Regions from separate parts of the Acidovorax sp. GW821-FHT09B03 genome, predicted to be linked through region 3. Evidence: predicted binding sites of a transcription regulator. Region 3 holds the regulator's gene; each other region holds the start of a gene.
What was found. The regulator FNR, encoded in region 3, switches genes on or off when oxygen is low (the NO sensors DNR and NnrR bind a similar motif). The targets are predictions, from matches to a motif close to TTGATNNNNATCAA.
Positions count from the first base shown of each region.

Region 1 (2,198 bases), on a different contig from region 3:
TCCAGCGCCTTGCCTTCGGTCTTGGCCTTGGCCACCCACTGCTCGAAGTCGCCCTGGCTCAGGCCGTGGAACTTGAAGGTCATGCCCGAGAAGCCCGAGCCGCTGTAGTGCGAGGCGATGCCGGGGTACACGCCCGGCTTGTTGATTACGGCGTTGAGCTCGGTCTGCATGCCGGGCATGGCGTAGATCATGCCGGCCAGGTCGGCCACGTAGAAGGCATTCATCGTGGACGTGGCCGTGAGCTTGAACAGGATGGGGCGGTCCACCGGGGCGGCCAGCTCATTCACCGTGGCAATGCCCTGTTCGGGGTAGAAGAACAGCCATTTCCAGTCCATGGCCACCACCTGCACCACCATGGGGGTGGCCTGGGCTTCGAGCGGCTTGGTGGCCGAGATGCGGTCCAGCGGGCGGTAAGGGTCGAGCTTGTGGGTGCCGATCCAGGTCAGCGCGCCCAGCGCGATGATGATCAACAGGGGCACGGTCCAGATCACCAGCTCCAGCGTGGTGGAGTGGTGCCAGTCGGGGTCGTAGTCCTCTTCGGTGTTGGCGGTGTTGCTCTGGCGGTACTTCCAGGCGAACCACAGCGTGAGGGCGATCACCGGCACGATGATGATCAGCATCAGCAAGGTGGCCTGCACGACCATGTGGCCCTGCTGCGAGGCGATGTCGCCTGCGGGATTGAGGACGACGGCCTTGCTGCAGCCGGCGAGGCTGGTGGCGGTGGCCGCCAACGCAAGCCATGCCGGCCCGCGAAGTTGGGGAAGTTTGAACATGTGATGGGCCCAACAAAGGCGTTTAGGGGTAAACGCGAATGACAATTTGCCGCTCAATGTAATAGAGCAGCCAAATTTGTCCATTGGACATTTTGTCCAAGGTCAAGTTTTTGCCCCTTTTTGGGGCAGCCAGCGAACACACTGCCAGTACCGAAATCCCTGCAGAGACAGCCTATGGGCATTTGTCCTGCGAGAACGTGGGTGAAACCGCCCTTGTCGGGCCGGGCTGCTGGGTGTAAAACGTGGGTGTATCAGTTACACAACAAAGGAGCCCTGTTCATGAGCAGTCCCGCCTCTGCGATCTACCCGGCGAATGGCTTTGAAGAAGGCCACGCTTCCCTCTCCCGCGCGGACACCCATGAAGACGTCACCCCCAGCGAAATTGCCGTGGGCGTGATCATCGGACGCTCGTCCGAGTATTTCGACTTCTTCGTTTTCGGGATCGCCTGCGTGCTGGTCTTCCCGTCGTTCCTGTTCCCCTTCATGTCGCGCCTGGACGGCACGCTGGCGGCCTTTGCGCTGCTGGCCGTGGCCTTCGTGGTGCGGCCCATCGGCACCGCCATCTCCATGGCCATCCAGCGGCGCTGGGGCCGGGGCACCAAGCTGACCATTGCGCTCTTCCTGCTGGGCGTGTGCACGGTGGGCATGGCCTTTTTGCCCGGCTACAAGGACCTGGGCACCACCGCCATCGTGGCGCTGTTGATCCTGCGCATCGGCCAGGGCCTGGCGCTGGGCGGCTCGTGGGACGGCCTGCCGTCGCTGCTGGCGATGTCGGTGCCCAAGCACCGCCGCGGTTGGTACGCCATGATCGGCCAGCTGGGCGCGCCCGTGGGCTTCGTGCTGGCGGCCGGCCTGTTCGCCTACCTGTACGCCAACCTGTCGGTACAGGAGTTCCTGGCCTGGGGCTGGCGCTACCCGTTCTTCGTGGCGTTTGCCGTGAACGTGGTGGCCCTGTTCGCCCGCCTGCGCCTGGTGGTGGGCCAGTCGTACACCGAGCTGCTGCAGGACCGTGAGCTGCAGCCCGTGCCCGTGCACGAGGTGATGCGCGACGAAGGCAGCAACGTGCTGCTGGGCGCGTTTGCGGCGCTGGCCAGCTTTGCGCTGTTCCACCTGGTCACCGTGTTCCCGCTGTCGTGGATCACGCTCTACACGGACCAACCCGTAACCCAGATCCTGGGCGTGCAGATCGTCGGCGCCTTCCTGGCGGCCGGGGCCATCATGGTCTCGGGCTGGCTGTCGGACCACCTGGGCCGGCGCAAGCTCTTGGGCGGCATGGCGGTGCTGATCGGTGTGTTCAGCTTCATGGCGCCGGTGCTGCTCAATTCTGGCGAAGTGGGCAGCACCATGTTCCTGCTGCTGGGATTTGTGCTGTTGGGCCTGTCGTACGGCCAGGCATCGGGCACGGTGACGGCCAACTTCTCGCCC
Region 1 covers NZ_JBWKPP010000021.1:61,598-63,795, forward strand. Annotated here, with positions in the region: gene cyoA (ubiquinol oxidase subunit II) at 1-773, opposite strand, end outside; gene AC07PA_RS27720 (MFS transporter) at 1,053-2,198, shown strand, end outside.
Region 1: the regulator FNR is predicted to act here: its motif matches at 866-879, upstream of cyoA (ubiquinol oxidase subunit II).

Region 2 (2,198 bases), on a different contig from region 3:
CGTGGTGCGCCAGCTCGCCCCGCTGGGCCTGGCCTACATCCACGTGATCGAAGGCGCCACCGGCGGCCCGCGCGAGCTCCCCGACCGCCCCTTCGACTACGCGGCCCTCAAGGCCGCCTACCGCGCAGCCGGCGGCAAGGGTGCCTGGATGACCAACAACGCCTACGACGCCGGCCTGGCCGAGCAGGCCGTGGCCGACGGCTCGGCCGACATCGTGGCCTTCGGCAAGCTGTTCATCGCCAACCCCGACCTGGTCGAGCGCCTGCGCAAGAAGGCCCCGCTCAACGCCTGGGACCAGAGCACCTTCTACGGCGGCGGCGAAAAGGGCTATACCGATTACCCCACGCTCGCTGAGGCGACGTAAGTATCTACCCCAGCCCTATCGGGCTGGGGGCCCGCATCACGATGCGGGTGAACAGGCGGTCATAGGCCCCATCGCGGGCCGGCCCCTGCGCCAGCGGATTGGCGTTGCTGGCAAACGCCGCATCCACGGCCGCCCAGTCCTGCGCATCCAGGTGCGCATGGGCCGCAGGCAGCACCACGGTTTCCTCGATCCGCATGTGCTCCAGGTAGAAGGCCACGTAGCGCTGCAGGGCCTCCTCGAAGGCGCTGCGCCGCGTTTCTCCCAGCAGCTCCCAGGCCAGCAGCAGGTGCTGCAGTTCGCGCACCGCGGCCTCGCCGCCCACATGCTCGCGCTCAAGCTGCGCAATGGCCGCTGCCGCCTCGGGTGCGCGCTCGGCCACGCGCGGGAACAGCCACTGCGATTCCTTGGGGTGATGCTGGCGCTCGGGAAACTCGTCGATGTAGAACAGCATCGCGCGCATCACATCGAAGAACGCGGCCGGTGCATCGGCCGGCCCCCGGTCCAGCATCAACTGCAGCGAGCGCAGCACCGCTGCCAGCGACGCGTGCTCGTCGCGGATGGTCCGCACACTGGCATGAGGCATGGCCTTGCTCCCAAAATTTCCATGGACCCAAGGGTGCCATGCAGGGGCCCGGGCCGACCTGACGCAGGTCAATGAAAGCCCCATGAAAAAAGCCCCGCTTGCCGAAGCATGCGGGGCCTTGCCCTGGCGGCAGCCGTGGGGCTGCGTCAGCGTGCCAGCAGCTGGCGCGAGGCCGCGGGCGCGCGCAGCGCTGCAGGGCGCTGCGGCTGGGCCACCGGGCCGCCACCATGGCCGCCATGGCCCATCGACTCGGCGAGCTGGAACTGCTGCACCACCTCCGACAGGCGCGCCGCCTGCTCGCGCAGCGACTCGGCCGCCGCGGCGGACTCTTCCACCAGCGCCGCGTTCTGCTGCGTCATGCGGTCGATCTCGCCCACCGACTGGTTCACCTGGCCGATGCCGGCCGACTGCTCGGTGGCCGCCGCCGTGATCTCGCCGATGATGTCGCCCACGCGCTGCACGCTGGCCACGATTTCCTTCATGGCCGTGCCCGCGTCTTCCACGTGGCGCACGCCGCCGTCCACGGCGGTCACGCTGTTGTGGATCAGGCCCTTGATGTCGCTGGCCGCAGCGGCCGAGCGCTGGGCCAGGCTGCGCACTTCCGATGCCACCACGGCGAAGCCACGGCCCTGCTCGCCCGCACGGGCGGCTTCCACGGCAGCATTCAGCGCCAGGATGTTGGTCTGGAAGGCGATGGAGTCGATCAGGCCGATGATGTCGCCGATCTTGCGGCTCGATGCCGAAATCTCCTGCATGCTGGCCACGGCCTGCTGCACCACCGAACCACCGCGCGTGGCGGTGTTGGAGGCCGAGGCCGCCAGCTGGTTGGCCATCTGCGAGGACGATGCCGTCTGCTGCACGGTGGAGGTCAGCTGCGACAGCGAGGCCACGGCCTCCTGCGCGTTGCTGGCCGTCTGCTCGGTGCGCTGCGACAGGTCCTGGTTGCCCGTGGCGATCTCCTGGCTGGCCGTGGCGATGTTGCCGCTGGCATCGCGCACCTGCGCCACCAGCGCGCCCAGGCCCTGCTGCATGTCGCCCAGCGCGCGCTGCAGGTCGGCCACCTCGTCCTTGCCGTCGGCCACGATGGGCTGCGACAGGTCGCCCCCGGCAATCGCCTGCGCCATGCGGCGCGCATCGGCCAGCGGGTTGCAGATGGAGATCATGTTCAACAGCGTCAGCGGCACCACCACCACCACAGTGATCAGCACGGCCAGCACGAACAGCCACTTGGTCTGGCTGGTCACCTTGCCC
Region 2 covers NZ_JBWKPP010000001.1:507,711-509,908, reverse strand. Annotated here, with positions in the region: gene AC07PA_RS02310 (alkene reductase) at 1-364, shown strand, start outside; gene AC07PA_RS02305 (hemerythrin domain-containing protein) at 369-947, opposite strand; gene AC07PA_RS02300 (methyl-accepting chemotaxis protein) at 1,094-2,198, opposite strand, start outside.
Region 2: the regulator FNR is predicted to act here: its motif matches at 1,006-1,019, upstream of AC07PA_RS02305 (hemerythrin domain-containing protein).

Region 3 (2,198 bases):
GCACTTTTGCAACCATGCCGGCCGACACGCTGGTGCAGTTCGGCGCGGGCACCGAAGTGGCGCCAGGCATCCAGTCCGTGGCGGCCTATGGGCACACGCCGGGCCACACCCTGTTCGAGCTCAAGTCCGCCGGCCAGAACTTCTTTTACGTGGCCGACCTGACCAATGTGCCGGCCCTGTTCGCACGCAACCCCGACTGGGCCGTGACCTTCGACATGGATGCCGAGGCCGCGCGCAAGGTGCGGCGCGAGGTGTTCCAGCGCATTACTGCCAGCAGGGCCATGCTGGGGGGCTTCCACTTCCCGTTCCCGGCATTCGGGCGCATGGCTGCATCGGGCAATGGCTATGCCTTCCAGCCCGCAGCCTGAGGCGGTCGTTGGCCGGCGCGCCCTGCTGGGCGCAGGGCTGGCGTGGACCACGCTGCATGCCTGGGCCGCCCAGGACTCCGACGCCGATGCCCTGCTGCGCAAGGGCGGGGTGGTGGCTGCGTTCCGCCATGCGCTGGCACCGGGCACCTTCGATCCACCGGGGTTTCGCCTGGGCGATTGCGGCACGCAGCGCAACCTCAGCGAAGAAGGGCGCGAGCAGGCACGGCGCACCGGGGTGTGGTTCAGGGAGCGCCAGTTGCAGCCGTCCAAGGTGCTTTCGAGCCCCTGGTGCCGCTGCATCGACAGTGCTACTCTGGCATTTGCCGCGCCCCAGGTGTGGCCCGCGCTGGGTTCGCCGCGCGGCGCGCCGGAGACTACCGGTGCCAGCCATCTGCGCGAGCTGCGCCAGGCGCTGGTGGCCGCGTCGGCACGGCGCGGTGGCTTCGAGGCCTGGTTCACCCACATGTTCGTGCTGTCCGATCTGGCCAGCACCAACACCAGCTCGGGCGAGGCGCTGATCCTGCGGGCCGACCGCAGCGGCAAGACCGAGGTGCTGGCCCGCCTGCAGGTCCAGGGCTGATGTTTTAGCTACACGTCTGCGAGTTCACGATGCGCTTGAGCGCGTCCGTATCCAGGATGCGCACATGGCGCTGCTTGACCTCGACGATGCCGTCCTCGGCGAACTTCGAGAAGGTGCGGCTCACGGTTTCGAGCTTGAGGCCCAGGTAGCTGCCGATCTCCTCGCGCGTCATGCGCAGCACCAGCTCGGACTGCGAGAAACCGCGTGCATGCAGGCGTTGCACCAGGTTCAGCAGGAAGGCCGCCAGGCGCTCCTCGGCGCGCATGCTGCCCAGCAGCAGCATGACGCCGTGCTCGCGCACGATCTCGCGGCTCATGATCTTGTGCACGTGGTGCTGCAGGGCCGTGACCTCGCGCGAGAGTTCCTCGATGCGGTCGAAGGGCATCACGCAGACCTCGGCATCCTCCAGCGCCACGGCGTCGCAGGTGTGGTGGTCGTTGACGATGCCGTCCAGCCCGATGATCTCTCCCGCCATCTGAAAGCCCGTCACCTGGTCGCGCCCATCCTCGGTGGCCACGCAGGTCTTGAAGAAGCCGGTGCGGATGGCGTACAGCGAGGTGAAGGTCTCGCCGTTGCGAAACAGCGTGCCGCCGCGCTTGACCTTGCGCCGCGTGGCCACGATCTCGTCGATGCGTTCCAACTGGGCGTCGTTCAGGCCCACGGGCATGCACAGCTCGCGCAGGTTGCAGTTGGAGCAGGCGACTTTGATGGTGAGCGGGTTCATGGGCGCAGCAGCTGTTGGAGGTTGCGAACGGATCGCATCCGGCGAAAGGAGCGTGGTGGTGGCTGACATGCATCAAATTGTGGGCCCTGTGGGCCTCGCAACACTTGATCCAGGTCAAGGACGGGGGCGTAGGCCTGCGGCAAAGTGCATATCCAACAAGGAAACGCTCCCCATGACCGCTGTGACGCCCGAACTCCTGACCCGTTTCGACGTGCCGGGCCCCCGCTATACCTCCTACCCCACGGCCGACCGTTTCGTCGAGGCTTTTGGCGAAAGCGACTATGTGCTGGCCCTGGCCCAGCGCAAGGCGGGCACGCCGGGCAAGGCGCTGCCGCTGTCGCTGTATGTGCACATTCCGTTCTGCGAGTCGCTGTGCTACTACTGCGCCTGCAACAAGATCATCACCAAACACCACGACCGGGGCGACGTGTACCTGCGCTACCTGGCGCGCGAGGTGGAGCTGCACACGGCCCACTGCGGCACGGGCCAGGTGGTGAGCCAGCTGCACCTGGGCGGGGGCACGCCC
Region 3 covers NZ_JBWKPP010000018.1:45,347-47,544, forward strand. Annotated here, with positions in the region: gene AC07PA_RS25640 (MBL fold metallo-hydrolase) at 1-368, shown strand, start outside; gene AC07PA_RS25645 (histidine phosphatase family protein) at 340-948, shown strand; gene fnr (fumarate/nitrate reduction transcriptional regulator Fnr) at 953-1,672, opposite strand; gene hemN (oxygen-independent coproporphyrinogen III oxidase) at 1,845-2,198, shown strand, end outside.

Region 4 (2,198 bases), on a different contig from region 3:
GGTCGGTGAAGGCCGGTACCGCTGCCGCGGCGTCGCGCTGATTTGCGTGTCAGCCCACGGCCCGCAGGGCGGGGCGCATCTGGCGGGTGACGGGGTCGATGTGCGCAGTGGGGATCTGGTAGGCGCGGTCGTCGAAGAGGTCGATGCCGCACATGAGGTTCTCCACCCAGTCGAAGAAGTCGTCGATGGCCTGCTTGCCCAGGATGGGCGCACCGTGCTGCGGCACCAACATGGAAATGTCCAGTTGCCGCACCATGCGCACCCACAGGCGCAGGATCTTGTTGGACACCATGTAGCGGCGGTGGAAGCCCTCCATGCGCGGAATGTGCGCGGCCAGGTCGGTGACGGGAATGCTGGCTTCCGCCCCCGATGTCATTGACACCGCAAGGTCCCCTGTGAACAGAATGCGGCTCACCGGGTCGTAGAAGTGGAAGTTGCCTTCCGAGTGCAGGAAGTGGGCCGGCAGCAGCACCAGTTCGTTGCGGCCCAGGGGCAGGTGGCCACCACTGTCGGGCACGCCGATCACGCGGTTCTCGGTCTTGCCGACCTTGGTGAAGTGGGGCGCAAAGCGCTCCCAGACGCGCGAGATCACGAGCGAGGCCTTGGTGCTGGTCATCCAGCGATCCAGCGAGGCAATGATGTCCGGGTCGGCGTGCGAGGCAATCAGGTAGGACAGCTTGTGCGGCGCAAAGTGCTTGGTCATGCCGATGAACAGCTCGTTGAACGCGAGGTTGCCGCCCGGATCGATGATGGCCCCGGTGCCGTCGTCGACGATCAGGAACTGGTTGGCCTGCACGGCCTGGCCATCCTCCTCGATGAGGTCGGTGAACATCAGGCAGGCGTGGTTCTTGTCTCGGTACAGTTCGATGGCCATGGCAATGCTGCAGTGCAGTGAAAAACCGACTGTAGGACGGGGCATGGCCAAGCGGCTTGATGGAAATCAAGCCATGGGCAATCAGGGGTCCGGGGACACCCGGTTCCCTGAGATGGGGTCAGCGCGCGGTGGAAGCGGGTGCCTGGGGTGCTGAAGTGGCCGTCGAGGGAGTGGCGCCCGGCGTGAGCGTTTCGGGCAGGGTGGCGCGTTGTGCAGCGGCGGGGCCGGAGGGCAGGTACAGCGGCCCGCGCTGGCCACAACCCGCGATGGCCGCCGCACTGGCAGCAAGGACAAGCGTCCTGACTAGAATTTGGGATGCTTTCAACATGCGCAAATTGTAATGACTGACCTTGAATTCCAGGACCACGCCGAGAAACTGCTGGCGGCTGTCGAGCGCAGTTGCGACGAACTCAATGACACGACCGACGCCGACATCGACAACCAGCGCTCGGGCGGCATGATCACGCTGAGCTTTGCGAACCGAAGCCAGATCGTCATCAACCTGCAAAAGCCGCTGCACGAGGTGTGGATGGCCGCCAAGTCCGGTGGCTACCACTACAAGTTCGATGGTTCGGTGTGGCAGGACACCAAGGGGAGCGGTGAGTTCTTTGCCCGGCTGACCGAGGACGCGCGCACACAGTCGGGGATGCCGCTGGTCTTTTCCGCTTGACACGCCGGCAGCGCTGAAAGAACGGGCAGCGAAAAAGAACAAGGGCCGCACACGGCGGCCCTTGCTTCCGGCGCTGGCTATCAGTTGCGAAACAGATCGAGGATTCGGTTGCGCTCTTCCGTGGGCGGTGGCGCATGCGGTGCCACATCGGGACCGCCGGTGGTGCGCTGCTGTTCCTCCAGCCCGACGCTGGCAATGCCTGCGTTGCGTGCATATTCCTCGTAGAACCATTCTCCGCCCACGTTGACCACGCCGGGAGGAACGACCTGCTCGGTCACGGGGACGCCCTTGAGAGCGCGCTCCATGAAGCTGATCCACACCGGCAGGCTCAGGCCGCCACCGGTTTCGCGGCTGCCCAGGTTGCGCGGCGTGTCGTAGCCGATCCAGGTCACCGCAGCGATGGTCGACTGGTAGCCCGCGAACCAGGCATCCACCGAATCATTGGTGGTGCCGGTCTTGCCACCGATGTCCGAACGCTTCAGTGTGCCCTGGGCGCGTGCGGCGGTGCCGGAGCGGGTGACTTCCTGCAGCAGGCTGTTCATCACGAAGGCATTGCGCGCGTCGATGGCGCGCGGGAGCTCGGACACTGCGGGCGGCGTGACTTCGGAGATCACGCGGCCCTTGTGGTCGGTGACCTTGGCGATCAGCCAGGGG
Region 4 covers NZ_JBWKPP010000012.1:149,723-151,920, reverse strand. Annotated here, with positions in the region: gene msrQ (protein-methionine-sulfoxide reductase heme-binding subunit MsrQ) at 1-41, shown strand, start outside; gene AC07PA_RS20895 (oxygen-binding di-iron domain-containing protein) at 50-874, opposite strand; gene lptM (LPS translocon maturation chaperone LptM) at 993-1,202, opposite strand; gene cyaY (iron donor protein CyaY) at 1,215-1,544, shown strand; gene AC07PA_RS20880 (penicillin-binding protein 1A) at 1,625-2,198, opposite strand, start outside.
Region 4: the regulator FNR is predicted to act here: its motif matches at 931-944, upstream of AC07PA_RS20895 (oxygen-binding di-iron domain-containing protein).